DNA from 2 places in the Polycladomyces abyssicola genome. Region 2 is predicted to be linked to the other one. Evidence: riboswitches for the same ligand, from Rfam matches in the RefSeq annotation. Region 2 holds a riboswitch; the other holds the start of a gene.
What was found. A riboswitch is a leader RNA that binds a small molecule or an ion and turns the genes downstream of it on or off. The one in region 2 is predicted to bind S-adenosylmethionine.
Positions count from the first base shown of each region.

Region 1: linked by a shared signal. The riboswitch ahead of KI215_RS12760 (homoserine dehydrogenase) and the one ahead of KI215_RS14890 (methionine ABC transporter ATP-binding protein) in region 2 are both predicted to bind S-adenosylmethionine.

Region 1 is NZ_AP024601.1:2,533,639-2,548,610, forward strand. Features, by position in the region: gene KI215_RS12725 (amidohydrolase) at 1-937, opposite strand, end outside; gene KI215_RS12730 (carboxypeptidase M32) at 1,182-2,687, shown strand; gene KI215_RS12735 (ASCH domain-containing protein) at 2,702-3,034, shown strand; gene rnz (ribonuclease Z) at 3,072-3,998, opposite strand; gene KI215_RS12745 (Nramp family divalent metal transporter) at 4,183-5,529, shown strand; gene KI215_RS12750 (motility-associated ABC transporter substrate-binding family protein) at 5,763-7,334, shown strand; gene rlmD (23S rRNA (uracil(1939)-C(5))-methyltransferase RlmD) at 7,485-8,876, opposite strand; gene KI215_RS12760 (homoserine dehydrogenase) at 9,047-10,360, opposite strand; SAM riboswitch class I at 10,438-10,567, opposite strand; gene KI215_RS12765 (fumarylacetoacetate hydrolase family protein) at 10,728-11,747, opposite strand; gene KI215_RS12770 (MGDG synthase family glycosyltransferase) at 11,815-12,936, opposite strand; gene KI215_RS12775 (alpha/beta-type small acid-soluble spore protein) at 13,078-13,365, opposite strand; gene KI215_RS12780 (FMN-dependent NADH-azoreductase) at 13,507-14,142, opposite strand; gene sleB (spore cortex-lytic enzyme) at 14,318-14,972, opposite strand, start outside.
Region 2 is NZ_AP024601.1:2,991,582-3,006,821, forward strand. Features, by position in the region: gene KI215_RS14845 (helicase-related protein) at 1-57, opposite strand, end outside; gene KI215_RS14850 (hypothetical protein) at 207-614, opposite strand; gene KI215_RS14855 (response regulator) at 673-1,422, opposite strand; gene metK (methionine adenosyltransferase) at 1,725-2,918, opposite strand; gene KI215_RS14865 (S8 family peptidase) at 3,159-5,456, opposite strand; gene KI215_RS14870 (LCP family protein) at 5,758-6,867, shown strand; gene KI215_RS14875 (YigZ family protein) at 7,264-7,899, shown strand; gene KI215_RS14880 (MetQ/NlpA family ABC transporter substrate-binding protein) at 7,983-8,777, opposite strand; gene KI215_RS14885 (methionine ABC transporter permease) at 8,822-9,478, opposite strand; gene KI215_RS14890 (methionine ABC transporter ATP-binding protein) at 9,471-10,457, opposite strand; SAM riboswitch class I at 10,539-10,652, opposite strand; gene KI215_RS14895 (sugar transferase) at 11,113-11,760, opposite strand; gene KI215_RS14900 (SDR family oxidoreductase) at 12,028-12,951, opposite strand; gene KI215_RS14905 (NAD-dependent succinate-semialdehyde dehydrogenase) at 13,258-14,697, opposite strand; gene KI215_RS14910 (LCP family glycopolymer transferase) at 15,009-15,240, shown strand, end outside.

The sequences.
Region 1 (14,972 bases), 460 kb from region 2:
GGCTCACCCATTCGGCCAACTCGTCTTCCGAGTGAACCGGTGCACCTGCAGTCTCTGGAGCATCCGCATAAGGCTCCGACAACCAGGCAGTTCGTGCCCCAATCGCACCATCGGCAAAGATTTTGACCGCTCCCACATCAGTCCATTCATCCCCCGTCCCGGCTCGGAACCTCAACTCCACCGCTTCGTCCAAATGAGGATGATAAAGCAAATGATGTGTACGGAACCACACCCCTGCTTCAACCAGACCGCGATATTCCCGCAACAGTTCACACACACTGCCCATCACACGCAAATCTTCCGTGTGGGCAGCGGTCAACCCGAGGGCCAGCGCTTCTTTCACCGCCTCACGGATATAGGAACGCTTTTGTTCGACTGTCGGTTCCGGTATGGCCGCGAAAAACGGACGTGATGCGTTCTCGTAGATCATCCCGTTTACCTTGCCGTCGGGGTACCGACCGTATTTGCCTTCCTTCGGATCATCCGGCTCCAATCCCACACCTGCGACTTGGAATGCAATCGTATTGGACACATGTGCATGGTGACAGATTCGGGTCAAAAAAATGGGATGCCGCAAGGAAACGGCGTCCAACTCCTCCCGATGCGGTACTTCCTTTTCCTCCCATCTGTTCTCATCCCAATTGACCCCGACGATCCACTTCCCCACAGGTGTGCGCGAGGCGATTTCACGCAACAGACAAAGCATTTCCCTTTTGCTCGTCGTTCCGCTCAGATCCAATTGATGGCGCAGCATCCCGTACGCCGCCAGATGCACATGGCTGTCCACCCAACCGGGATAGACCGTCGCCCCCTGCCAATCGACGCGACGTACATCTGCTCTTCCCCAATGCAACAGCAAATCCTCACTGGTTCCCACATCCACGATCCGTCCGTTCTCGACGTAGACAGCTTCTGCCGATTCCCGCCCAGCATCCATGGTGATCACACGACCGTGTAAGAACAGTGTTTTTTCCACTTCTCCCGCTCCCTTGCGCCATGATGAATCCAATCGGTTATATTCACGTTTTCAATATCATGTTAAAATGAGGAGTAGCGGGTATATTCAGGAATGAATCCCGTCTTGGTTCATTGCATCCCGTACATAATCGATTCTGATTTCCCGTATCAATTGTAACATTTTGGTCTGATTGCATGTTACGTGAAAGAAAAGGAGAGACAAAATGGAAGCACGTCTGCAAGAACTAAAAAAGAGGTTGACGGAAATCAACGATTTGCACGCGGCGGCTGCCTTATTGTCATGGGATCAATCGACCTACATGCCCGAAGGAGGAGCAGAAGCACGGGGACGGCAGATCGCCACGTTGCACCAATTGGCGCATGAAAAATTGACCGACGACCGTTTGGGCCGTTTGTTGGACGATTTGAAATCATATGAGCAAAGTTTGCCTCCGGATTCCGACGACGCCGCTCTGATCCGTGTCGCCCGTCGGGAATATGAACGTGCCGTCAAAGTTCCCGCTTCTTTCATCGCCAAATTCTCCAACCATACAGCCACCACGTACAATGTGTGGGTGAAGGCAAAAGCGGCTGACGACTTTTCTCTCGTCCGCCCGTATTTGGAACAAACGCTGGAGTACAGCCGAGAACTGGCCAGCTTCTTCCCCGGTTACGAGCACATCGCCGACCCGCTGATCGATTATGTGGACGAAGGGATGACGGCAAAGAAGCTTCAAGCGTTGTTCGGGGAACTCCGCAAACGGCTCGTCCCGCTCGTACAAGCGATCACGGAGCAAGAGCCCGTCAACGACACTTGCGTCCGCCAGCACTTTCCGGAGCGGGACCAACTGGCGTTCGGCGAACTCGTGATTCGTCAGTTGGGTTTTGATTTCCGCCGGGGGCGCCAAGACAAATCGCCCCATCCTTTCATGACCAAATTTTCATTGGGGGATGTACGAATCACCACGCGCGTCAAAGAAAACGATCTGACCGAAGCCCTGTTCAGCACGATTCACGAGGCCGGACATGCGATGTATGAATTGGGCATCTCAAAAAAATACGAAGGAACGCCGTTGGCCAACGGAACCTCCTCCGGCGTTCATGAAAGCCAGTCCCGCCTGTGGGAAAACATCGTCGGTCGGAGTCGCCCCTTCTGGCGTCATTTTTATCCGCGTCTGCAGAAGGTGTTCCCTTCCCAGCTGGGTGACGTGGACGAAGAAACATTTTACCGTGCCATCAACAAAGTGGAACGTTCGCTGATCCGGACGGATGCAGACGAAGTCACCTATAACCTGCATGTCATACTGCGATTCGATTTGGAGCTTGCCATGCTGGAAGGACGGTTGGCTGTTCGGAATTTACCGGATGCGTGGCGCGAACGATATCGGAGCGATTTGGGGATCGTGCCCGCGACGGACAGCATGGGCGTCATGCAGGATGTTCATTGGTATGCGGATACGATCGGCGGTGCATTCCAATGTTACACGCTGGGCAACATTTTAAGCGGGCAGTTTTATGCAGCGGCCAAACGGGCGAACCCCCACATTGAAGAAGAGATCGCCCGAGGGGAATTCGGCACGTTGCATCAATGGTTGAAAGAAAACATTTACCAACACGGCAAGAAATACACCGCGGACGAACTGGTACAACGGGTGACGGGCGAATCGCTGTCTATCGAGCCGTATATGGACTATTTAACAAAGAAGTACACAGAACTGTACGAGCTTTGAAAGGAGTGTCCGGGATGACCCATCCCCTGCCGCCCAAAACCTGCTCCATTGATCGACTGGTCACACGCGAGGCGGATATTGAAAAAGTACTGAGCGGTGAGAAGCGCGCGGCCAGGAGAAACGGCCGGTACGCCGATCTCGGGGAAATACTCGAATTGCGGGGGCGGCGATTTTCCATCACCGCCGTATATCGTCAGAAACTGGGGGAGATGACAGACACCGACGCCCGATCCGAAGGATTTTCGGATCTGGACGCCTACCGAGAGTACATCCTCTCGTTACACCCGGGCATGCGTTGGGTTCCTTCGATGGAGGTTTGGGTGCATGAGTGGAGTTCCGTCACCTGATGCAAAGTCGTCTCCCGACTCTCTGTTTCCCCCTGTTTCAATCGCGTGAGATAACCGAGTAGCACCAACCGTCCCTGGCGACGTAGGTCTCCGGGAAGATGGCTCTGGCTTCGGCCAGCAACTCCGGTTCGTCCTCCACACCGTATCGTGGGCTGATATGGTTGAGAATCAGTGTGCGGACACCCGCACGTTCAGCCGTACGCGCAGCGTCCACTGTGGTGGCATGCCCGTGCTTTACTGCCAGGGCCGCTTCCCGTGCCCGATATGTAGCTTCATGTACCAGTACATCCGCCTGCGATGCCAGCCGTACCGCCGCTTCCGTCGGACGGGTGTCGCCCAGAATCGTCACGATCCTTCCCCTTTTGGGTGGTCCCAACACCTCTCGTGCCCGTATCATACGACCGTCGGGCAGCCGTACATCCTCTCCCGCTTTCAGCCTACGATACAACGGACCCGGCGGAACACCCAATGCCTGAAGCAAATCCGTCCGCAACGAACCCGGACGATCCTTTTCCTCGATGCGATAGCCGAAACAAGGGATGCCATGATCCAACTCCGCACAGATCACCCGCACGTCATCATCCTCATAAACAACGCCGGATGTCACCTCCCTCACTTCACATTCATATCGTAAATGTGTCTGACTTACCGTCAGTACCGTATCCACAAATCGACGCAACCCTTCCGGACCGAACAGGGTAAGCGGTGTTTCCGCTTCCTGAAAAGAGCGGCTGCCCAGCACACCCGGCAGGCCGAAAAGATGGTCCCCGTGAAGATGGGTAATCCAGATGTGATCCACTTTCCCCAATTTCACCGGTGAATGAAGGATTTGATGTTGTGTCGCTTCCCCGCAGTCAAACAGCCATGTTCTTCCTTTTCGTTCCGTCCATTTCAACGCTGTCGCCGACACATTGCGTTCCTTGGCCGGGACACCGGCTCCCGTACCCAGAAAAATCAATTCCATCCATCTTCCCCTTCCCTATGGTCAAAGAATCATATATAATTTAGATCAGGGCAACTTTATTGCCCATGACAAATATTATGGTGAAATGAGATTGGACCTATATTTTTTTCGACAAAAGTTGACCTAGTGCAAAAAAATCGCTTTCAACCATCTTTGTTAGTTAAGAGAAAGAGGTGATCGGATCATGGCCATGACAGCACCACACACCACAGACGCCGAAGGATGGCGACGGGCACGACAACAGCCGACATTACCTGAAGTATACCGCTCTTTGCCCATCCCGAAAAAGGGATCGTGGCTCCGAAAATTCCTTGCGTTTGCAGGTCCCGGTTATCTGGTGGCTGTCGGATATATGGACCCCGGAAACTGGGCTACCGATATCGCAGGGGGCTCATTGTTTAATTACACCCTGCTGGCTGTCATCCTGATGTCCAATGTGATGGCGATGATCCTGCAATCTTTGGCCGGGAAGCTGGGCATTGTGACCGGTCGCGACTTGGCCCAAGCGTGTCGGGACCACTACAGCAAACCAGTGGCCATCACCTTGTGGATCTTGTGCGAGTTGGCCATCGCCGCCTGTGACCTGGCGGAAGTGATCGGTTCGGCAATCGCGTTGAACCTGCTGTTCGGGATCCCACTCCTCTACGGAGTGATGATCACCGTATTGGATGTGCTGTTGATCCTGCTTCTGCAAAGTAAAGGATTTCGTTATATCGAATCAATCGTCATCTCATTGTTGGTCGTCATCGGCATCTGCTTTGCCGTGGAACTGGTGATGGCCAAACCGGATTGGATGGGTGTGGCAAAAGGATTCGTTCCGAATCCGCAAATCATCCAAAACCCGGAAATGCTGTACATTGCCATCGGCATTCTCGGCGCGACGGTGATGCCTCACAACTTGTATCTGCACTCGTCGGTCGTGCAGACACGTCAGTTTGACCAAACAACGAAAGGCAAGCGGGAAGCGATCAAGTACACAACGATCGACTCCACGGTAGCACTGTTTTTTGCACTTTTGATCAACGCATCGATTCTGATTTTGTCCGCGGCGACATTCCACCGTTCCGGCAACGTGGAAGTGGCCGGAATTGAGCAAGCATATCACCTGCTTACACCGCTGTTGGGCACTTCCATCGCCAGTGTGCTGTTCGGGGTGGCACTGCTGGCTTCGGGACAAAACTCCACACTGACCGGTACATTGGCCGGACAAATCGTCATGGAAGGATTTCTGAATATCCGTCTTGCCCCGTGGCTGCGCCGGCTGATCACGCGTCTGATCGCCATTGTACCTGCCGTCATCGTCACCGCGCTGTATGGGGAAAACGGGACGATGAAAATGTTGATTCTGAGTCAGGTAATCCTGTCCCTGCAACTTTCTTTCGCCGTATTTCCGCTGGTCCAGTTTACGAGCGACAAGAAGAAGATGGGTGAATTCGCCAACCCGACATGGTTGAAATTCGTTGCGTGGACGATCGCATTCGTTATCGCGGGGTTGAACGCATACCTGCTGTATACGACACTGTTGGCATAGCGGCCTGATGAGATGATCAAGCAGACAGGAACGTATCTCGGAAAACCATTGATCTCTCTTTGAACGTAGACAGAACGTATGGAGGAAGGTTCTTCTCTCATCCCGCGGTTCAGCTATATCATTTGAGCTGAACCGCGGGATTTTTTATGCAGAAAGACAGATGGACAAGAAGTGCATGAAAAATTCCAAAATAAGTGATAAAATGAGATTATCCCCATCTCGGAGGTGCCTTCATGCTCAAGAGCAAAATGGCGAAAGTGCTCGTTTCCACCATGGTCCTGCTGGGCTTGTTTGTTCCCTGGATACTGATGGCCACCGGATGCAGCAGCCACCAACCAAAAGTGAAACCCAAGGATGAAGCCCCAGTGATCGTACCCGACAAGCCGAATGGGAAGAAAGTGTTGTTTGACAACACACATGAACAAACAGCCGGATCGGCTGACTGGGTCATCGACGGGGGTTTTTCTGACTTCGCCCAAGCATTGGCGGATGAAGGCTATGAAGTGAAGGAATTGCGCAAAAAAGACCCGCTCACCTACGATGACTTGCGCCCATACGACGTATTCGTCATCGGAGAAGCCAATAATCCCTACAAACAATCGGAGCAGACCGCCCTGTGGCAATATGTCCAAAATGGCGGCAGCATCCTGTTCATCTCCGACCATTACAATGCCGACAGAAACAAAAACCGTTGGGATCCGTCCGAAGCGTTCAACGGTTACCGACGCGGCGCCTGGAACAGCCCGACAAAGGGGATGAGTCCAGAAGAAGCCAAATCTCCCCCGATGCAGAATGTCATCAGTACTGACTGGTTGGCCCAGCATTTCGGTGTCCGTTTCCGCTACAACGCGATCGGCGATGTGACGGCCAATCAGATCGTGCCGCCGGATCAATCATTCGGGATCACGAAAGACGTTCAGACCTTTGCGATGCATGCCGGATCAACCGTCGCCATTCTCGATCCGCAAAAAGCAAAGGGGATCGTTTATTTGCCCCGTACCAACGCCAAATGGCCACATGCTGTCGACCAAGGCGTCTATAACGGGGGTGGCATCCCCGAAGGTCCGATGGTGGCCGTAGCCAAAGCAGGGAAAGGAAAGGCCGCCTTTATCGGCGATTCGTCTCCCGTGGAAGACGATACGCCCAAATACCGCAACGAAGAGACAGGTGCACCCAAAAAAACGCATGACGGTTTCCACGAACAAGATGATGCCGTGTTGTTGGTCAATCTGGTGAATTGGTTGGCCAAAAAGGAAAACTACACCCGTCTTTCGGAAGTACCGGGATTGAAACTGGATCAACCGACCCGTTTGTATGAATGGGAACAACCGGCCAAGAGCACCGAACCGGAGAAAGAGCCATGGGAGCCGCCTGCAAATGGATACAAATGGTGGGATCCCTCCACCTTCAAACCGGGTTCCTACGGTGCAACTGATTCGGGTGAACCCTCTCCGCCCTCCGGGGATGTACGGTACATAGCAGAACATCCCAACCCCATTCCCGCCGGGAAAACGGTGACCATCCGCGTGATGGCTGACGGCTTGCAACCAGGCACTACCGCCAACGGATACCGACTCGGCCTCTATTTGGAAGGCGGGAAACAAGTAGCCAAGTTCCGTAATGCGGACGGTTCTTGGCCGAGTACTTACGGTTACAGCGCCCCGTTCCAACTGAAGTCGGACAGCAAAGGACATGCCGAAATCACCTTGACCGCACAAATCGACCCGGGGTCCAAGGGGACGGCGTACATCCGGTTAAAACAGGACCGAGATATCCGGTGGACGAATAAGCTGGAGATCCGTTGAGAAAACGATAAAAAGTGGACAAGCGGCCCGTATTGGGAAATCACATCCCTGCGGGCCGCTTGCCTACCATTGCGAATACCTCCCGCAGTCGCTCGGACGGGCGACTGCGATCACTTTCACCATATCCGATGATGAATGTTCCACTACAAATCACTTTTCTTTGGTGCCAGACAGGGTACAAACCGTTTCCACGTGAGCGGTCTGGGGAAACATATCGACCGGGACCAACAGTTTCAGTTCGTATCCCCCTTGCAGCAATTGTGCGCAATCTTTGGCCAGAGTGGACGGATTACAGGACACATACACCAACCGCGGCACGCGCACTTCCTTCAGCATGTCGATCAATGGCTGACCCAGACCGGTCCGCGGTGGGTCGACCACGACTACATCTGGCCGTAACCCCGCTTTCACCCAACGGGGCAACAAGTCTTCCGCCCTGCCGACATGATACTCGGCATGGTCGATCCCGTTCCGCTTCGCATTGCGCCGTGCATCCTCGACAGCCGACGAAATCGTGTCCATCCCGATGATGCGGGCGGCACGATCCGCCAACCACAAGCCGATGGTCCCTACCCCGCAATAGGCGTCGATGACAGTTTCTCTCCCCGTCAGCTCGGCGGCTTCCTTCACCAAGTCGTACAGTTTCACGGTCTGGATCGGGTTGAGCTGGAAAAATGCCGTCGCCGACAACGCGTACACTTTTTTATTCAGTTGCTCATCCACTGTTTCCTTGCCCCACAAGACGCGGGTTTTCTCACCAAACACAAGAGAGGTGCGCTTCGGGTTGACGTTGAGCACGATGCTTTTCACCTGAGGCAAGCGACGAACCAGACGTTCCACCAGCTCTCGCTCTCGCGGTAATTCGTCGGTCCGGCACACCAGCACCAATTGGGCTTCTTCCGTCTGAAATCCAAAGCGGGCCACCAAATGGCGCAACACACCCGTATGTTTATTTTCATCATAGATGGGGATGCCAAGCTCTTCGACCGTTTTGCGCGCTGTTTCCAGGATGCGGTTGGTCTCGGGATGCTGTACCCCGCACTCCCTCATATCCACCAACCGGTGGGAACGGGCAGAATACATGCCCATCACCACCTTTTTCCCCCGTAACTGCACCGGCAGTTGGGCCTTGTTGCGATATCGCCACGGTTCGTCCATCCCCACCGTCTCTTCGATCGGCAATTCCCGCAAGGAAGTGTAGCGGGCAAACGTTTCTTCCACCAATTCCTTTTTCAACTTCAACTGCATCGGATAATCAATATGCTGCAGTTGGCAACCACCGCAATCGGCATAAACCGGACACGGCGGTTGAATCCGGTGAGGAGATCGTTTCCGAATCCGAAGCAGACGGGCTTTGGCAAACCGTCGTTCCACTTGTTCCACACGGGCCACCACTACTTCGCCCGGGATGGCCCCGTCGACGAACACCACTTGTTTTTGATAAAATCCGACTCCCTCTCCGTTGATGCCCAAACGACGGATGGGGAGCTGGATGGTTTCCCCCTTTTTCAAGCGAATCATCGTTTCTGTCTTTTTCATCATTCATACCTTCCTACCCGAGTTCAAACGATATCCCTCTCATTGTACCCGAATTTCCCGGACACCAAAAACCGCCTTCCCGAAAACGCAGGAAGGCGGTCAGTAAGTTGATATCATATTTCACAAACCCGCTTCCGAAATCGTGCCCTGATGCGAAGCATTATCCCCTCACATCAGCTGACGGAACCCGCACTCACCACTTCTTTTTCTTCTTGCGCAACAGAAGCCGCCAACACCGGGCGTGTGATGATCCGTTTGATAGACACTTCCCATTCTACCGGCAGTACCGAAACCAGCCGCGGCTCCCAGTTGCGAACGAGGAAAGCGGCATGGCTACGGCCATGATCCGGATAGATGAGCGCATCCAGCACTTGAATGCCTGTATCGAGGAGATCCGCTTTCCACTTGTCCGCCACGTCGGCAGCCAACACTTCCTCCGTCTCGATCAGGAGGAACTGAATACCGCTTTCTTCACCCGCCGGCAAAATCATCGGACGACGCAGGGAGGCGGCGCGCAAAGCAGGCAGACGATACACATTACACAAGTCTTCCACCACCGCACTGCCGGTGGGTTGTTCGCCCGCACCCTGACCCACCAACGTCACATCCTGCACGACATCCCCTTCCACATGGATGGCGTTGTATACACCGCGAACGCCGGAAAGCGGATGGGAAAGCGGCACCAGGGTGGGCGCTACTTGCAATGCTACCGGTCCTTCTTCACCGTATTGTTCCGCTTGGGCGAGCAATTTGATCGAATATCCCAATCGACGGGCGATCTCCAATTCGGCGACCGTGATGTCCGTGATCCCTTTCCGCGGAATGTCATCCACCGCCACATCCACCCCGAAAGCCAACCGACAGAGAATCGCCAGTTTGTGAGCCGAATCGAAGCCTTCCACATCTGCGGTCGGATCGGCTTCAGCGTATCCTTTTTCCTGCGCCTCCGCAAGAACAGAGTCAAACGAACGCCCATATTCGGACATTTGCGTCAAAATATAATTACAGGTACCGTTGACAATACCGGAAACCTTATGAATGCGGTTGGCTTTCAGCAAATGCTGCAAGGTACCCAAAACGGGGATGCCACCGCCCACACTGGCTTCATACAACAATTGAACGCCCTTTCCTCGCGCCAACTGCTCCAGCTCTACTCCGTGTTTGGCGATCAGCTCCTTATTGGCGGTCACAACGTGACATCCCGCTTCAATCGCTTTCATCACATAGGTGCGCGTGGGTTCGATTCCGCCCATCGCTTCAATCACCACTTGTACCCCCGCGTCCAATACATCCTCGAAACGGGTGGTCAGGAGATGTTTCACGCCTTCCACCTTTCGTTTCTTGGTTAGATCCCGCACCAGAATGCGGCGCACTTCAAACAGCGTGCCCGTTTTGCGTGCAATCACGTCCTGATTGGACTGGAGCATTTTGTATGTTCCCGTTCCCACCGTTCCCAGTCCCAACAACGCAACATTGACACGCTTCATCGCCTGCTCCCCCCTTTAAAAATTCAAAACCCTCTTCCAAAGATAAGAAGAGGGGACATGTATCCACGCCACCCTGCTCCTTATCTCTCAGCACCCGAAGGTACTGCAGGAATTGGCACCTTATGCCCGTACCCTGCCTACAACGCAGGGGCCGAACATGGTTGCCGGGCTTCATCGGGCCAGTCCCTCCGCCTCTCTCGATAACGAGTCAGTGGTTGATTCCTATTTAATTAGTCACTATTATCTAACAAAAAAAATACGTTTGTCAAACCCTTTTTTTTTGAACAATATCGGACATACGTCGTCATACAGGCGAAATTTGTCCGTTACCAGTAGAAAAATGTCCGGTTCCACGGGAAACCGGACATCAATCACACCGCTCCACGATGCGGTTGCGAAGCACGCCCAAACGCTCAACTTCCAGCTCTATCACATCACCCGGCTCCAACCAGCGATGAACCTCCGTACCCAGTTCCAAAATACACCCGGTTCCGACTGTGCCGGACCCGATTACATCTCCAGGATACAAAAAAACATCCTGGGAAGCCCGCTCGATCATCTCTGAAAAGGAAAAATGCAAATCCCGGAGATTGCCGTGGGACAATTCAACCCCGTTGACCCGGGCAGTCATCGCCAAATCCCAATGATCACCGTTTCTTCGGTCTTCCAGCTCATCAAGGGTGACTAACCACGGTCCCAACGAAGTGGCAAAATCTTTCCCTTTGGCCGGTCCCAAACCGACTTTCATTTCCTCAAGCTGAACATCCCTTGCGCTCCAATCGTTGAGAATGCACAATCCCGCGATATACTCCCTCGCTGACTCCCGTGGGATGTTGCGTCCCTTTTTTCCGATGATGCACGCCACTTCCAACTCATAATCCAAACATTGTGTGCCGCTCGGGCGGGAAACAGGTTGCTCATGCGCCAATATGGTCTGATGATTGGAAAAATAAAAAACAGGAAAATGATACCATTCAGGGATCATGTCGAGGCCGCGTCGCGCCCGCGCCGTTTTGACATGTTGTTCAAATGCGTAGAAATCGCGAAAACTGGGCGGTCTGGGCACTGGCGGGAGCAAGCGGACTTCCGCAAGCGACAATGCCACCGGTTCCCCCTCCACTTTCACTTGATCAGGCTGTGTACCCCGGCAAGCATCGATCACTTGACGCAACCATACAAGCCCATTCGCCCCTGTTTCCAGGAACGCGACCATATCTGTCGGAAGCGCACGGGGGAACGGAATGCCTTTTTCCAATATGGCCCATTCCTGAGCAAAACCGATATCCCAAACGTACCCATCCTGCACCCAACCGATCCGGGCATCCCCATGCACTTCTGACCGGATGTTCAAGACGTCTTCTTTGATCACATACGTCACCAAACGCATCCAACCACTCCTCTCCTCCCAGCATATGCATCAAAAACGGATGCTTGCAATCCATTTTGCGGGAAGATCATCGCAACGCCCGGTGACGTGTTGGTTGCAAAACTTCATCAGCGATCCGATCTGCTGCATTTCCGGATGCCAGTTTCGACATGACTTGGGCAGCATGTTCCCGACGGGCCGGTGACTCCAACCAACGCTTCATCTGTTGCGACAAACGACCGAACTGAACTGTTTCCGCCACTCGATGGCGCAGCAGGTATCGTCGGTTGGCCTCTTCCTGCCCCGGCAATGCGTTTAACAGTAACATGGGTAAACGTTTGACCATCGCTTCCGTTATGGTGAGTCCGCCCGGCTTGGTGATCAACAAGTCTGCCGCATCCATGAACAAGGGAACATCGGGTCGGAACCCCTCAACACGAATGTGGGGTGGCAGAGAATGACGGGTCAGCTCATACATCAGGGCCTCATTTTTTCCGGTCAGCACCACGACTTGGCAAATGGGGCCTGCGTTCTCCAATTCCCGCACGGTTTCGCGAACCGGTCCCATCCCTTCCCCGCCGCCCATCACCAACACTACCGGACAATCCGGGCTCAATCCCAACAAACGTCGTGCCTCTTGTTTCGGCGCGTTTTGGAGAAATTCCCGTCTCACGGGAATACCTGTCTCGATAATCCTGGTGGCAGATTGCCACAAACGCCGTTGCGCCTGTGGAGGAACCGAGATCCCGCTGGCCGTACACAACACATCAGGTGTACTCGACAGCCAAATGGGGTGAAGTTCATAATCGGTCACCACGCAGAATGAAGGGATGCGACGCCAGTGGGAAGACAACCACATCAATGCGAACGGATGAGTCGCCACCACTTTTGTCGGACGGAATTGGGACAGTCGCCGTACCAGTTGGCGCCGGATCATCCACCCCGCCCGCTTGATCGCTTCACCGGAAACATAACGAAACCAACGGGACTGATGTGTCCAATCATACAGATAGTGATACACTGCCGGGAACCGGTTCAACATACGGTGATACCCGGTTTGGAGGAGAGGATGTGCCTTCGTCGGTATCCAGTCCAACAAATCGACGTACATCACTCGCGCATTTCGCTCTTCCATCACATGCAACAATGCTTGTGCCGCTGAGTTGTGCCCGGCACCAAATCCCATCGACAGTAGCAACACACGTTCCATTTGGCGCCCTCCTCAATCCCACTCCTCTATCATTATGACAAAAACGGTCCGATCCGTCTCGTGTCTCATCAATATCTCGTGAAAAATTGATCGATCTTTAACAATCATGAAACAGATTGGACGGCCCATTTGGGCCGTCGCTCAGGGCTGGGATCGTTGGCGCGCCAGCTGCTCCTGCGCCAGTTTGACCATTTCCCGTACCATGAGGCCTCCGATGGTGCCGCCGATTTTGCCGGCATCCGACGTTTTCAAATCCCCATTGTCACCGGGTTTGAGGGGCACACCGACTTGTTTGGCCACTTCCATTTTGACCTGGTCGGGCGACAGCGGTCCTACATCCAATTCTCTGCTCATCACTTGGGCTTTCAACCGCTCCAGGGCCGGTCGCGACTCGGGCACCAACAATCGCCTTCTCCGTTTTCGAGCCATGTTTCCACCCCCTGTAAATAGTGTCCCATCAGGGGGAACAAATGATGTGGTGGACAATAAAAGGAAAAAACCGCCCGTTTGGGCGGTCGTCCAAATTGGGGGTTGAGAGGGGGGTGTGCAAATTTCCCTGTTCCATTGTACTTAGAAGCGTTTGGCCAAATCGCGTGCTTGTTGGATGGCTTTTTGCTTGATTTCTTCCGCTTTGTCCGGGAATTGCGACATGCCTTCGGCGATGACGGATTCCACCGATTCCACACCCAGGAACGACATGACGGCGCGGATATAACGGTCACCGAACTCGAAGTCCTTTGTCGGGCCTTCGGAGTAGATGCCACCACGCGCTTGGATGTGGACAGCTTTTTTACCTTTCAGCAGACCGACTGCACCGTTTTCGGTGTACTTAAATGTTTTGCCTGCGATACAGATGGAGTCAATATACGCTTTCATCCGTGGAGGAATACTGAAGTTCCACATCGGGGTGACGAAGATGTATTTGTCCGCTTCTGCAAATTGATCGACGATCTCATTGATCCGTCCCACTTTTTTCTGCTCTTCTGCAGACAATTCCTCAAACGCGGTTCCCTGTTGCAATTTGCCCCAACCACTGAAAACATCTTCGTCCAAGAAGGGGATGTCCAGTTTGTACACATCCAACTCGACGATTTTATCTTCGGGATGGGCCTCCCGGTAGGTATTCAAAAATGCCTGTCCCACCTGCAGGCTGAACGACTGATCTTCCGGTTTGGGATTGGCAGTGATGTACAAAACCGTCGCCATGTGAGCCTTCCTTCCTTTCATTAAACTAACTTTAGTTACGTTGATATTATGCATTTATATACTTACTTTTGTCAAGCTAAAAATAAATAAACATCTCCTCTCAAAATATTTCCGGACACGCCGGTTTTTACTCAATAAGAAAAGCCCGTCCCCCATGGGAACGGGCTTTTCCTCGTCACTTCGTGAAAATATGCTTTCCGATTTTTTTGATTTGCGGGCGAGACCAGATCCAATCAGAAGTTGCGGTGTCCGGGTTGAAATAGTACAGTGCACCGTTTGTCGGGTCCCATCCTCGGATCGCATCCATCGTAGCGCGATAGGCTGTACTGTTGGGGCTCAACCAGAACTGCCCGTCCTGTACCGCCGTAAACGCACCGTCTTGGAAAATCACACCGCTTACTGTTTTCGGAAACTCCGGTGAATCAATCCGGTTCAAAATTACAGCGGCTACAGCCACTTGCCCTTTGTAAGGTTCACCTCGTGCTTCACTGTATACAGCTCGTGCAATCAACGAAATGTCTTTTTTAGAAAAACGGGAATTTACAGAATGAAGAGGCTGCTTGTGTGCTTTTTTGGATACCGTCTGTTTGGACACTGTATGCCGCTTCAACGATCCCCACGTTTGGGGGCCGGTAATGCCATCAATTCGCAATTTATGATGAATCTGATACTGGATAACCGCTTTTTCCGTTTTCAAACCGTAAATACCGTCCAGCTTGCCACGGTACAGCCCCAGCTGTTGCAAGCGATATTGCAAATCCCAGACATCTCCGTTATTGCTGCCGTATTGTATCATCGTCGGTGCAGCGGCTTCCGCCTTTCCGCTTCCA
Region 2 (15,240 bases):
ACTGATCCCCCAATGAGGGTGTTCTCCTCTCATCGTCACCTGATATAGCGTAAACATGACCTTACCCCTCTTTAGCGAAATGCCTCAGCCCATAAAAATAACGCAGGTTCGCTTCCTTCATCGCTGACCTGCGCTCCACTTGCTGACGGATATACACTTTTGTTGAAAACCTCCGGATCTCTGTCAGTGTCGTCCGTCAGAACTGCTCAGGACAACACCTGTATGGTCCGGTTCGGCGAACGGAGATCCATCACCCAAACCCTACGGACATCCGATCCGCTTCGTGTCGTCACTTCATGCCACATTTCATTCTCATCCTGCACGGTCACCACTTCCAACCCTGGCAACTGTGCCTGGAAACGGGCAAGAATGGACAACGTATCATCAACGGAGCATCGGTCCACGCAAGTGATGCGGCTGGACTTGCCCTGAATCCAATGCCAAAACACATAAGAACGGATGACCCATTCGATGGATCCCTGGCTGTTTCGCGTCAAGAGGATGAGATGAACCCGGTCGACACGGACGGGACGCCAACAGGCTTTGGCGATGCAGTACATCAAAAACCACATGACGCCGTACAACACGATTCCCCATACGATCGATTGCACCATCGCACTCGTCCTCCTTTGCCCACAGTATATGCCGTGGGAAAAAAGGGGTGCGGCGGTGTCAATGGAGCTTCACCCATCCTTTTTTTAGCGCGACCAACACAGCTTGCGTGCGATCCTGAACACCCAATTTGTACAAAATGTTGCTCACGTGATTCTTTACCGTTTTTTCACTTATGTAGAGCACATCACCGATGGCACGATTGTTTTTCCCCTGCGCCATCAGCCGTAATACATCCATCTCTCTCTGGGTCAGGATATCCGGCCATTCAGGTACATCAAATTCGGGGACGATAGCTGTCAATTCCCGTTGTTGCCGGCTGATTCGGAGGATCTCCTGTACCAGTTGCCCGCTCGCCCGCGGATGAATATAGATTTCACCCGCAAGGACCAAGCGCACCGCCTCCATCAGATCTTCCGCCTCCACATCTTTGGGAAGATAACCGGAGGCACCTGCTCGAACGGCTTCCACCACCGTGGTCGTCTCCCGTTCACCTGAAAGCAGGATGATCGGCAACTGCGGATACTCCTCTTTCAGTCGGATCGTGATGTCCACTCCACTTCCCTTGGATAAATCCAAGTCCATCAACACCAAGTCCGGAACATTCTCGCGACAAGCCTTCAATACCGTTTCACCGTCCCCACAATCGACAAACGAGATGGGACAGTCCATTTGCGAAAGGATCTGTTTCACCCCTTCACGAAACAACCGGTGCCGATCAGCCACAACCATACGGATCACGTAAAGGCGACGAAGGTCAGTTTCAGACGGCGGCGGCTGCCATGCGGGAAGTGACAGGCGTTTGATCACCTTCTCACCTCTTCTACCAGCCATACAACGGAAAATTCCGTCGAATTTTCTGAATGGATATCCAGTACTATTCTACCATTATTGACATGTGGAGGAAACTGTTTTGTACAATCCGTTTACATGAAAAAAACCGCCAAAACGGCGGTGAAATTTGCTGACAAAGTGGCAGTGATTGTATCTAATTGAGTCGGTCCGCTTCGGTAAACGGAACGGGAAAACGGAGACCGTCTAATGGTGAGAGCCGGATGGCCTCCGGCAGCTGCGCCGGAATAGCCACCCTTCTCTTCAAACGATCGTTCCCATCACAAACCGGCATCGCGGCGCAACACTTCGGCTTTGTCCGTACGTTCCCACGGCAAATCCAAGTCGTTGCGTCCGAAATGCCCGTAAGCCGCGGTTTGTTTGTAAATCGGTCGACGCAGATCCAGCTGACGGATGATGCCTGCCGGACGCAGATCAAAGTGTTTGCGTACCAAGTCCACCAACACGGATTCGTCCACCCGTCCGGTACCGAACGTATCTACACGGATGGAAACCGGCCGGGCCACACCGATGGCATACGCCAGCTGCACTTCGCATTTGTCGGCCAATCCAGCTGCCACGATGTTTTTGGCCACGTAACGCGCTGCATAAGCACCGGAGCGGTCCACTTTCGTCGGATCTTTACCCGAGAAGGCGCCACCGCCGTGACGTGCATATCCACCGTAAGTGTCCACGATGATTTTCCGACCGGTCAATCCGGCATCGCCCAACGGTCCCCCGATCACGAAACGGCCCGTGGGATTGATGAAGTATTTCGTTTTGTCATCCAGCATTTCTTGCGGAACCACCGGCGAAATCACGTGTTGATGTACGTCTTTCTTGATTTGCTCCAAGGTGACATCCTCGGAGTGTTGGGTCGACACGACAATCGTATCAATCCGCACCGGCTTGTCGTCCTCGTACTCGACGGTTACTTGCGTTTTGCCGTCGGGTCGCAGATACGGCAAGGTGCCGTTCACCCGTACTTCGTGCAGACGACGGGCCAGTTTGTGTGCCAACGAAATCGGAAGCGGCATCAGTTCCGGCGTTTCATTGGTGGCGAAACCGAACATCAGACCTTGGTCACCGGCACCGATCGCTTCGATTTCCTCTTCGGTCATTTGACCTTCCCGTTTTTCCAGCGCTTCATTAACCCCAGCCGCGATATCCGGGGATTGTTCATCGATGGAGGTCAACACAGCGCACGTTTCAGCGTCAAAGCCGTATTTGGCGCGTGTGTACCCAATTTCCTTGATGGTCTCCCGTACAATTTTGGGAATGTCTACATAACAAGTCGTGGAGATTTCACCCGACACCAACACCAAACCCGTTGTGACGGATGTTTCGCAAGCAACCCGTGCATTAGGATCTTTTTCCAGGATCGCATCCAGGACGGCGTCGGAAATTTGATCGCAGATTTTGTCCGGATGACCGGCTGTCACCGATTCCGAAGTAAACAAACTGCGTTTCGGCATCGTCACACTCCTCCTTTTCCTACAAACAGTAAACATAAAAAAAGACCTTTCCTCGAGGAAAGGCGCTTTGACTTCACCTTGAGGCATCCTCGAAAACGGCGGCATTACATCATGATCTATCAAGCTGTTGACCATGCACAAACCGTTTCCATTCGGTCTGACCTATATCAATATATAGGATATCGAAAACGGATGTGAAAGACAACCCTTCTTTTCCCTTTTTTCGACAGGATTCGATGATCAGCCTGGACGTTTCAACACCAATGAATACGCACCTTCTCCCCTTTTTCCGGATGATTGGAGTCGGATGTAATAGTTCCCAATTTCCATCATGTGCGTTACTTCCGCCACCCGACGGGAATCGGACAACCGTACCTGTTTCAACGCCCGCATCCCCGAATCGTAGAGGATCATCTCCACATCTTCCCATCCCGGTGGGATTTGCAACCGAATGGTGTGACGTGATCGTTCCGTCACCTGAAACACGTACCAATCCAAATCGACAGGCCCCGCCAGCCTTCCCGTCACAGTTTCGCCCGGGAAGAGGAGCGTAGCTTGATCCGAGCGGTCGTTGGGCTCGGATGCGTCGGTCATCTCAGGTTGATAATCAATGATCAGGTGATACGGTTCAACGATCGGATTGCCGCCGTAATCCGACGCCCGGACATAGAGATAACCTTTGGGCACATGGAGGCGAATCGTCTCCTCTTCTCCCTCTGATTTGACATCGACTCGGACTGTGTGCCAGCTTTCATCCTCCTGCACAAACAGGACAGGATCGGCACGCGGCGTAACAACATCCAATCGCGCTTCCAGCATACCGGGACGGGGAATCTCCAGCTGATACCAGTCCATATCCCTTTGTTTGTGCCAAGTTCCTTCGATTGGTACCAAACCCGGTGTCAATTTTACTTTGGTGGCATTCCATTGGTAATCATTGTTTTCATTTCGATCCACCTGCGGTGAAAAGGCATTGGTCAACGTATAGGAAATCGGCTCACGTGTGTCGATTGCCCACACTTTCAACCGGATCTGCCCACCCGGAACAGTCAAAAACAGCGGTTGAGAGGAAAGGTCGTATTCACCCGTCTGACCCGTTCGTTCCACTTCCACGCGAATGCGCATACGGGCCTGACGCTTGGCATCACACGTCAACACCAGCGTGCCAGGGTGAAACAGATGAATCCGGTACCAATCCGCATCAGATGAGGAGTGGAGAGTCGCCTGGTAAACCTGATCCGTCGACATGGGCATGGCTTTTCCGGCACTGTTGTTGGGTTCGAAAATGTCCGGCTCCAGTTTGGCGGTCATCGCACGATATACATCGATTGTGCCGAAACCGTACAGGATATTCCAACGTTCTTCGCCCGACGGCCTGGCTGTTTGCCGGATCAAGTTGCGAATCTGAGCGGGGGTGAAAGAGGGAAAGCGTTCCTTGACCAAGGCAGCCAATCCGGCTACTTGCGGGGCAGCAAACGACGTACCGGAATCGTATCCGTATTTGCCACCGGGAATCGCAGACCAGATATTTTCTCCCGGAGCCATGACATCCAGCCCCGAACCCATGTTGGAAGTCATGACGCGTTGACCTTCCACATCCACCGAACCGACACCCAATACGGTAGGAAACGCCGCGGGATAATAGAGGGGATGATCATATAGTATGTCACCGTTGTCATTCATGCTGGCGTTTCCCGCGGCTCCGACAACCGTCACGCCCGCTTGTTCGGCCTCTTGGACCGCCTCTGCCATCGTCTCGGAATATGTCCAACTTCCCTGCGCCAACACGATCACATCGGCTTTCCGGCGAACTGCCTCACGGATCCCCTCGGCCGTATGGTACACATCTCCATCCTGCCCATCCTCCATCACTTTGATGGGCATGATATGAGCCGAACCGATCAACGGACTCTTTTTCCCGCCGGCACTGCCCCAAACGGCGGCAATCACACTCGCCACCCGCGTACCGTGGCCCATGTGATCCTGCGGAGGTTGTGCCGGGTCACGCAAGTTGGCGCCTGCCACCAGAAACGGGGCCAACATGGGGTGACTCAAATCAACACCCGTATCGACAACGGCAACGGTTACATTGGAGATCCGGCCTTGCTCTTTCCATTTGACAAGCAAAGGCCAAGCGGCTTCGGCACGAATCCGTTTCAGGTAGTATGTTCTGTTACCGCCACGATATTGCATCGATACCCGACTTTCCACCTTGAACTTGTGATTGGGGTGTAGATACTCTACACGGGGATCACCTGACCAACGGGATTCCCATTTTTCCTCATCCACGTCGGGCTTCAGCCGAATCAGCATCGTCTGCCCGTTATCCTTTGGATCCAGTGACTCGTGAAGGATATCCACCGTTTTCAAAAAATCCGGGTCCGCCTCTCCTTTCCACTTAATCACCCACTCCCGGTGGGACACCGTTTTGGACGAATCCTCTTCGTTCCCTCTGTTCTCACGCGGCGCCTGTCCGCAAGCGGAGGCGATCAGCACAGCGAACAGGCAGATCCAGGTGACCCAAACGACTTTTTTCATCGTCGCTCATCCACTCCATCTCAATCTGGCTGGCCTCCGGGAGCCATCGCATTTCCCGGCGACTACGACTTTGTCATTATTAACGTTAGCTTATCACGACTCGGAACGATTGGCGACTATGAAACTTTTCTATTGGATTGACCGTTATATACATAGGAAGTCGGCTTACATCAAGTGGTACGACCATCTTGTATAAATCCTTCATTTTCCCGAAAATATTCGTCTTTTCTACTTGATGGTCAGCCTGATCTGATGATAGTATGGTGAGAGACGTGAAAGGCTTTGCAAAGCGGGGAATACGATGGAACGGATCGGAAAAAGCAGGGTAGCGAGAGTCAACAAAAAAAGAAGACGCAAATGGATATGGCGATCAGTCGCCTCATTGTTCGTCCTCATTTTGGTTATCGGTGCTTATTTCTTTTATCAAACGTGGGGCGTATTGGCCGGTACATACGAGCCACTTGCTCGTGACCATTCCAAAAAACGCGACAAAGCTGTATCGGTTGACAGCCCCGTCAACATTTTGCTGCTGGGAACCGACGTGCGAAGGGAAAGTGAGAATTGGCGACCGGATGTGATCATCTTGGCGGCCGTCAACCCGAAAACACACTCGATCAAAGTGGTGAGCATCCCACGGGATACCTATGTGGAAATCGCCAACACCAACGGCCACAAGGATAAGATCAACTCCGCCGCTGCATGGGCACGTGCCCGCAACGTCGGTCCCGTACTGAACACCGTGGAAACCGTCGAAAACTTTCTCAATGTTCCCGTAGATTATTACGCCAAAGTCAACTTTAAAGGGTTCATGGATGTCGTTGACGCCTTGGGGGGAGTAGACGTCAACGTCAAATTTCCCTTTCATCAGGAGACATTTGGCGGCGAGGTCATCCGATTTAACCCCGGACCACACCATCTGGACGGGGAGGAAGCATTGGCTTACGTCCGGATGCGCAAGCAGGATCCGTTGGGCGATCAGGGACGGAACCAGCGCCAGCGCGAAGTGGTCACCCAGCTGATCGACAAGATCGTCAGCTTTGACAACATCACCAAAGTGAACACGATTCTCAAATCGTTGGGTGAAAATGTCTCCACCAGCATTACCGTGGACGAAATGATCACCTTGCAAAAAATCTACCGGGACATACCTAAGAAAAACATTCAGACCATCACCATCAAAGGTGAAAACAAACGACTGAAATACTGGTATTTCTTCGTCAGCAAAGAAGAACGGCAACGGATCAGTGACATTCTGCGCAAACAGCTGGAGCTGAAACCTGAAAAAATTCCCGGACCTGATCCAACCGAAGGCATTCTCGATGATTCGTCATCCGATGGGGACGAGCAACAAGATGGTTCGTTGGGTGACGGTAGTGATTCATACGATCAAAACGGGGGTTCCGACTACTAAGTCGGCCCTCTTTTTTTTGGGTCCCAGATTATATCGGGCGGAGGGAGCGCTCCGGGGCGGTGTTGTTTGATCATCTTGCCCAGCTTGAGCAGTCGATTTTCCCTCCTAATCCACCATCGGCCCGGTCCGTCACCAAATGATGTGTGGATTCGTTTCCACGACGGTAAATAGGAAACAACCGCATTGCCCACCATCACACTTTCTTTATAAACAGACGGCATGACAAACCATATACGCATGCACGTTCAATCCTTTTCACTGGTATTGAGTGGATTTGTTTATTAGGATAGTGGATGTTGGAATATGCGGCTACCCTTTCGACAAAGGTTTTCAAAACATCGGTTCATCCCTGCCGCATGCGGATGATTGTAGGCTGATGACAGGAAGGTGAAGGAAATGGAAACCCGTTACCGAACCGTGAAAGGTTATGGAGAAACAGAAATCGTGATTCAAAAATCGCGGTTTATCACCCGCGTCAACCGTGTCTCCACCGAACAGGAGGCGGCTGCATTTGTGGAGGAAATCAGCAAAAAGCATTGGGATGCGACCCACAACTGCTACGCCTACGTCACCCGCGGCACCCAAGTGCAAAAATCGTCGGACGACGGCGAACCGGCAGGAACGGCCGGCCGTCCCATCTTGGAAGTGATCCGAAATCGAGACTTGCATGATACGGTCATCGTGGTCACCCGTTATTTTGGGGGGATCAAGCTGGGCGCTTCCGGCTTGATCCGCGCGTACAGCCAATGCGCCGCCGCCGGTATTGATACCGCCGGGGAAGTGGAACGCATTTTGCACAGAAAAATGTCCATTACGACGGATTACTCGTTCGTCGGCAAAATGGAACATGAACTGCGCACCCATGGATTCGACATGGATCCGCCGGAGTTTACGGATCAAGTAACCTGGCACCTCTGGGTACCACTTGGCGAAGAAGCCGAGGTCACAAAATGGGTGACTGAACTGACCAACGGAAGGGCCTCCGTTACCGAAGGAGAAACGATGTTCCGGGAAAAAGAAGTGAAGTCCTAGGGTATCTGGTCATTTCCCATCAGGGACCATGTTTTATCGCCGGAAAAGCGAAAACCCCCACGCATCAGCGTGGGGGTTTTTCATCAAAACGCCGGAATGACGGCGCCTTTGTATTTTTGCTCAATGAACTTTTTCACTTCCGGAGAAGTGAGCGCTTTGGCCAACTTTTGGATGGCCGGTTTCTTTTCATTGCCCGCTTTGACCGCCAATACGTTGACGTAGGGAGAATTTTTATCCTCGATGAAGAGTGAGTCTTTCAACGGATTCAGATTGGCTTGCAACGCATAGTTGGTGTTGATGATCGCCACGTCCACCTGATCCAGCACACGCGGCAAGATCGCCGGTTCCAGCGGTTTGAACTTCAGTTTTTTCGGATTGGATTTGATGTTGTTGAGCGTTTTGTCACCTTGACGGTTATCCAGTTTGATCAAGCCTTGCTGATCCAAGAGCAACAGCACCCGTGTCATTTCACTGGTGGCATTGGGCAAGGCAATGGTCGCACCGTTGGGAATCTGCGATTTGGATTTGTACTTTTTCGAATAGGCGCCCATCGGTTCGATGTGTACACCCACCACTTTGACCAAATGCCAGCCCTGCTCTTTGTTGGAGGCTTCCATCCACGGAATGTGCTGGAAGTAGTTGGCGTCCAGCTCCCCTTCCTCCACTGACTTGTTGGGCAGGACATAATCCTGGAACACACGCACTTCCAAATGGACGCCCTGTTTTTCCAGGATCGGTTTGATATGGTTCAGAATCTCGGCATGAGGAACTTGCGTCGCTCCCACACGAATGGTTGCTTCATCTTTTTTACCTGCGCCGCATGCAGTCATCGTCAACATCATGACGATTGCGAGCAGGCCGATCCACCATTTCTTCATTATCGCATCCTCCTAGTTCCATTGAATTTGCCGGTTACTTTGCATTATCGTTTATCGACGCGTCGCGCCAACCAGTCGCCGCACCACTGCACCAGCTGAACGAATACGACGAGCAACAGGCCACACGCGTACAGCATTTGATCGTTGAACGATTGGAACCCAAAGCGGTATGCTGCGTCACCCAATCCGCCACCGCCCACAATGCCAGCCATCGCCGAGAAGCTGATCAGGGCGACACAGGTGACAGTCAAACCGGAGATGATCGCCGGCTTAGCTTCCGGCAGGAGCACCATACGGACGATCTGCATCCGGGTGGCTCCCATCGCTTGGGCGGCCTCGATCACTCCCCTGTCGATCTCCCGGATAGCCGTTTCCACCATACGCGCGTAAAAAGGTGCCGCTCCAGCGATCAAGGGAATCGTGGCCGCCGTCGGGCCGAGCGTGGTACCGACCAACAGCTTGGACAACGGAAACAGAAACAGGACCAACACAATGAACGGCACCGCCCGGAACAAGTTGACGATCAGGCCCAAGATCCGCTGGATCACCACATTTTCCCACAGATGACCCTTATCCGTGATGACGAGGAGCACACCCAACGGAATGCCGATTAATGCCGAGAAAAACGTGGAGATGGCAACCATGTACAATGTTTCCCCGGTTGCTTGCCACAAAAGGGTGGTGTCCAGTTGATCAAACATGCGTGATCACCTCCGATCTGCCCCCGAATTCCCGGATCTCCTCCACTGCATTCCGAACTTGATACGGTTCTCCGCTCACCTGTAAGGCAACCGTTCCGTCGTTTTCCTCTTGGTCAGGCAAGATCGTCACTGTCACGCCTTGTTTTACCCAATCAGCCAAGCGGGACCAGATACGATCCAAATCGTCCGACCGCACCCGGATCAAATCGGCATGCTCTTTTGAAGCTTCCAGTTTTTCAGTGTGATAGGACTGAACGAACTGCTGGGTAACTGGGTGCTTCGGTTCCCGGAACAGCGTCTCCACCTCACCCAGTTCCACCACTTTACCGGCTTCCATGACGGCCATGCGATGGCACAGCCGTTTGACCACACTCATTTCGTGCGTGATGATCACCATCGTGATGCCGGTGTCCCGGTGGATATCCTTCAACAATTGCAAAATGGAGGCTGTCGTTTCCGGGTCCAGCGCCGATGTCGCCTCGTCACACAGCAAGACGCTCGGATCGTTGGCTAAGGCCCGTGCGATTCCGACACGCTGTTTCTGTCCCCCGGACAGTTGAGCGGGGTACGCATTCGCCCGATGGGAAAGTCCCACCCGTTCCAGCAAGGAATCCACTTTTTCCCGGATTTCCTTTTTCGATTTGCCGGCCAACTCCAGGGGGAAAGCCACATTTTCCCACACGGTACGAGACCAAAGCAAGTGGAAATGTTGGAAAATCATTCCGATTTTCTTTCGCGCTTCGCGCAACTCTCGCTCACTGCTTTCGGAAATGGAAATGCCATCCACCGTGACGCTGCCCGAAGTGGGTTTCTCCAACCCGTTGAGCAATCGAAGCAGCGTGCTTTTCCCCGCACCGCTGTGCCCAACGATCCCGAAAATTTCTCCGCGTTCGATGCGGAGATTGATATCCTGCAACGCGACCACATCCCCGTCTTTCGAGGAAGGGTACACTTTGTTCACTTTGTCGAGTACAATCATCGTATCATTCACCACCTGTCTCTAAGAAAAAATCCCCTTCTGCCAGAGCAGAAAGGGATCTTATATATTATAAAATCGCCTCTCTCATCTGCCAGAACCGATGGGCTCTGCAGGAATTGGCACCATTTCCGCGTACATACCGCGGACGGTTGCCGGGTTTCATCGGGCCAGTCCCTCCACCTCTCTTGATAAGAGCGCGCAACATCGTCTTATGAAGTTGTCAAGTTACATACTACCATGACAACATTCAGGATGTCAACGTCATTCTCTTTACCCATAATATACAAATTTTTTTGATGAATAATGACAGCAGATTACCATGAGATTACATTTCGTTTACAAATGGCCAAAAACCCTCTACGGAGACTGACATTCGCGTATAATAAAAACAACCAAGGAAACAAGCAACGGAGGTGCCCGACATGAGCACGGTTGTTGGCAAATCGTTTTGGATCGGCCTCATCAACGCGACCGGTTTAAGCCTCCCGTTTTGGCTTCTGCTGTACATGGCCCTTCGGCTGACCTTTTGATGGGGATTGCCACAGCCGGAGCATCATGTGTCGGGATAGCCTTGTGATACACAAGAACAGGAACGGGAAAAAACGGATTACCCTCGGGGCAATCCGTTTTATTTTTGGTGTGTAGAGAAACGAGCTCAACGGGCACCGTTACCGGTCAGTACCACCCATACCGTACGCAACAGAATGCGCATATCCAACGCGAACGATTGTCGTTTGATGTAGTACATATCCAATTCGAATTTCTCTTTTGGTGTCATGTCATAACCGCCGTTTACCTGTGCCCATCCGGTCAAACCCGGTTTTACCAACAGGCGGTTCTTGAATCCGGGAATTTCTGCGGCAAATTTCTCGGTGAACATCGGTCGTTCCGGCCGCGGGCCGATCAAGCTCATATCCCCTTTCAAGACGCTGATCAGTTGCGGAATTTCATCGATCCGCGTCTTGCGGATAAACCGTCCTACACGGGTTACTCGGGGGTCGTTTTTGGATGCCCATTGCGGACCGTTTTTCTCCGCGTCCACCCGCATGGAGCGCAGTTTGACGATATAGAAGGGTTTCCCGTGCAAGCCAACGCGTTCCTGTTTGTAGAAGACTGGACCTTTCGATTCCAATTTGATGGCAATTGCGGTCAACACCAACACCGGCAAGGTTAAAATCAAGAATGTAATAGAGAAAATGATTTCAAATACCCGTTTGGCAATCGGGTACCAACCCGAAGGCGGTTGGTACACGCCTTCCGAGAGCAAGTGTGCGTCCCCTTCATACACTGCTTTCGATCGCATCCGCAAACCACTCCTGCTTAATATAATTGCCACAAATCCTCCCCGAATTGAGCCGCTCCATTGGGGCGACCCCCACCTGCTAACTTGTTTGTTTCGTGGTTTGACCGTTCCGTACTCCAGGTAACTCGTAATCAGTATACTGTGTTTTGCCGGTTGGTTACAACAGTTGAAAAACCCAGCAGGATGGAGTAATCAAGAGATCCCTCTATATAATTGAGACGTGTTTTGTTACAAAAACGTTTCACGTTTTTTACGGGCATATTTCAATCATCGGGTGATCCGTTCGCGATAATACGTCAATGTTTTCTGCAATCCCACGGAAAGATCCGTCTCCGGTCGCCAGTTCAATACCTCCATCGCACGCCGGTTGTCGAAGTAACTATGCTTAATATCTCCTGGACGGTCCGGAGCATGATGGATTTCCATTTTTTGGCCGATCACTTCCTCAAACAGGGCGATCAGCTCATTGATGGACGTCTTCTGTCCGGTACCGATATTCAAAATCTGTCCGTCCCCGTTGGTCAGCGCCGCTACATTGGCGCGTGCCACATCCTCCACGTAGATGTAATCGCGCGTCTGTTCGCCATCTCCGAAAACAGTAATCGGTTCACCTTTGAGCACCTTTTCGATGAAAATGGAGATGACACCGCCTTCCCCGCGGGGGTCTTGACGGATACCGTAAACGTTGGCATAACGGAGAACCGTGTAGGCCAACCCGTGCAATTGGGCATACACTTGCAAATAATGTTCTGGCGTGTGTTTGGAAATACCGTAACCGGAGAGCGGTGCCACCGGATGTTTTTCATCAATCGGCAAATATTCGGGATTGCCGTATACAGCCGCAGATGATGCATAGACTACCTTTCGCACACCAGCGTTACGGCACGCTTCCAGCAAATTGAGCGTCCCGATGATGTTGGTCATGGCGTCGTGCAACGGATCCCGCACGGACGTCGGGACGTCGATCTGTGCAGCTTGATGAATGACCACTTCCGGCCGTGTTTCGGCGACAACGTCGGACAAACGATGATCGGTGATGTCCATGCGGTAAAACAACACTTCCGGCTTCAGATGTGCTTCCTGTCCCGTGCTGAGATTGTCCACCACGATTACGTCGTCACCGCGTTCCAACAAAAGATCGACGATGTGGGAACCAATGAACCCAGCTCCTCCCGTAACCAACACTTTCATGTTATTACTCCTCTCTATACTGTGGACGGCATCGCCACGGAAAATCCGAAGTGAAAGGCTCACTGCGAACAAGCCCGTGCTCCTGCATGTTATGCGAAACAGGCGTGATTTAGGACACCTGTGACAGTACCGTATGCTTTCTACCTGAAATATTACACCAATGTTACATACTCTTTTTTGATTGTACACGTTCCGCGCTGTATTATCCACTCCGTTTTGGCAGACGGCACAAAATATCCAAAGATTGTGTCTCACCCCATCCGGATGGCAAAAAATGGCCGGCTTTGCGAAGCCGGCCATGTTGTTTTAATCGTGAAGACGAACAGAAACATATTTTGTTTCGAGGAATTCCTCCATACCGTATTTGCCGCCTTCCCGTCCGATGCCGGATTCCTTCATGCCACCAAACGGCGCTTGTACCGTGGAGGGAAGGCCGTCATTAATGCCGACAATCCCGTACTCCAACCGCTCCGAAACGCGGATGGCGCGAGCCAGATTGCGTGTGTACAGATAAGCGGCCAATCCGTAGGGCGTATCGTTGGCACGGCGGATCGCCTCGTCTTCATCGCGGAAAACGGCAATCGGCGCAACGGGGCCGAATGTTTCTTCCCTTTGGACGAGCATTTCATCCGTGACACCTACCAGCACGGTCGGCTCGAAGAAGTGGACATCTCCCTCACTGCGGCGGTGTCCGCCAGTCAAAACGCGGGCACCCTTTTCCACGGCGTCCCGGACGTGTCGTTCCGCTTTTTCCGCCGCTTGTCCGTCGATGAGCGGACCGATGTCAACACCCGCTTCCATTCCGTTACCCACGCGGAGTTGTTCCACTTGTTTGACCAGGATTTCAGCAAACGCATCCGCAATCGTTTCATGGACATAAATCCGGTTGGTGCAGACACACGTTTGCCCCGCATTGCGGAATTTGCTGGTGAGGACTTCCCGTGCCGCCTTCTCCAAGTCGGCATCCTCAAACACGATAAACGGGGCGTGTCCACCCAATTCCAGGCTTACCTTTTTCATGGTATCGGCCGCTTGCCGCATGATCAATTTGCCCACTTCCGTGGACCCGGTAAACGTCACTTTGCGCACACGTTCATCACGGAGCAGAATTTCACCGATGGTCCGCGGATCAGTTCCAGTTACCACATTGACCACACCGGCAGGAATCCCCGCTTCCTGAAACAATTCCGCCAACCGGAGCGCCGTCAACGGTGTCTGTTCTGCCGGCTTGACGATCACAGTACATCCTGCAGCCAACGCGGGAGCGATCTTGCGGGTGATCATCGCCGCCGGGAAATTCCATGGCGTGATGGCGGCTACGACACCAACAGGCTGTCGCAGGACCAGGATCCGCTTGTCCGGGTGGCTGGCTGGGATGGTGTCGCCGTAGATCCGCTTGGCCTCTTCGGCATACCATTCGAAAAAGCCGGCTGCGTATTGCACTTCCCCTTTGGCTTCAGGCAGCGGTTTACCCTGTTCGCTGGTCATCAGTTCAGCCAGCTCGTCCTGATGCGCCATGATCAACTCGTACGCCCTACGTAGATATGTAGCCCGATCCCATGCAGTACGGGCGGCCCAATCGGGAAACGCACGGTGAGCAGCCTCGACCGCACGCCGTACATCCTCGGTTGTCGCATCTGCCACTTCTCCTACTATTTCGCCGGTTGCGGGGTTGGTGACCGAAAATGTGCGTCCATTCCCCGACGGGATCCACTCTCCATTGATGTAGAGTTGATATTTCAACATCTCTTCTACGCTCCTTTCCTAATCATGAGGATTCCCGCCTTATTCTTCCGCAGCTTGCAGGCAAATTCCTTCCATAACGTCTAAATCGGACAAAACGATGGGATTCACCCCGGCTCTTGTACAGAAACAGGCGGAATCCGCATTCCGTAATCTCCAACTTCCGTTTACCCCGACCGCTTTCCAAACAAACTTTCCCGAAATCTCCTGATTACAAAGGAATTTCCTTCTTCATTCCTTGCATGGTGTGTTTTTCCTTCGATAAAATAATATAATAACAAAATTGGTTCTGCTACTTCATCGGAGAGTGAGGAATGGCCTTGATCAGTCGAATGGAGCGACACCGAAAAAGACGCCGCTGGTGGAAGTGGTTTTTGTTCATCATGTTGATCTTGGCCGGTGTCGTGGGCTATTACGCTTACGAAATCTGGTTAGCAGCCAACAAGGCGTACGATCCACGGGAAAAATCGGCGAAACGATCATACGCGGTCGACATTCACAAAGATCCCTTTACCGTCTTGCTGATGGGAGTCGACGAACGGGAAG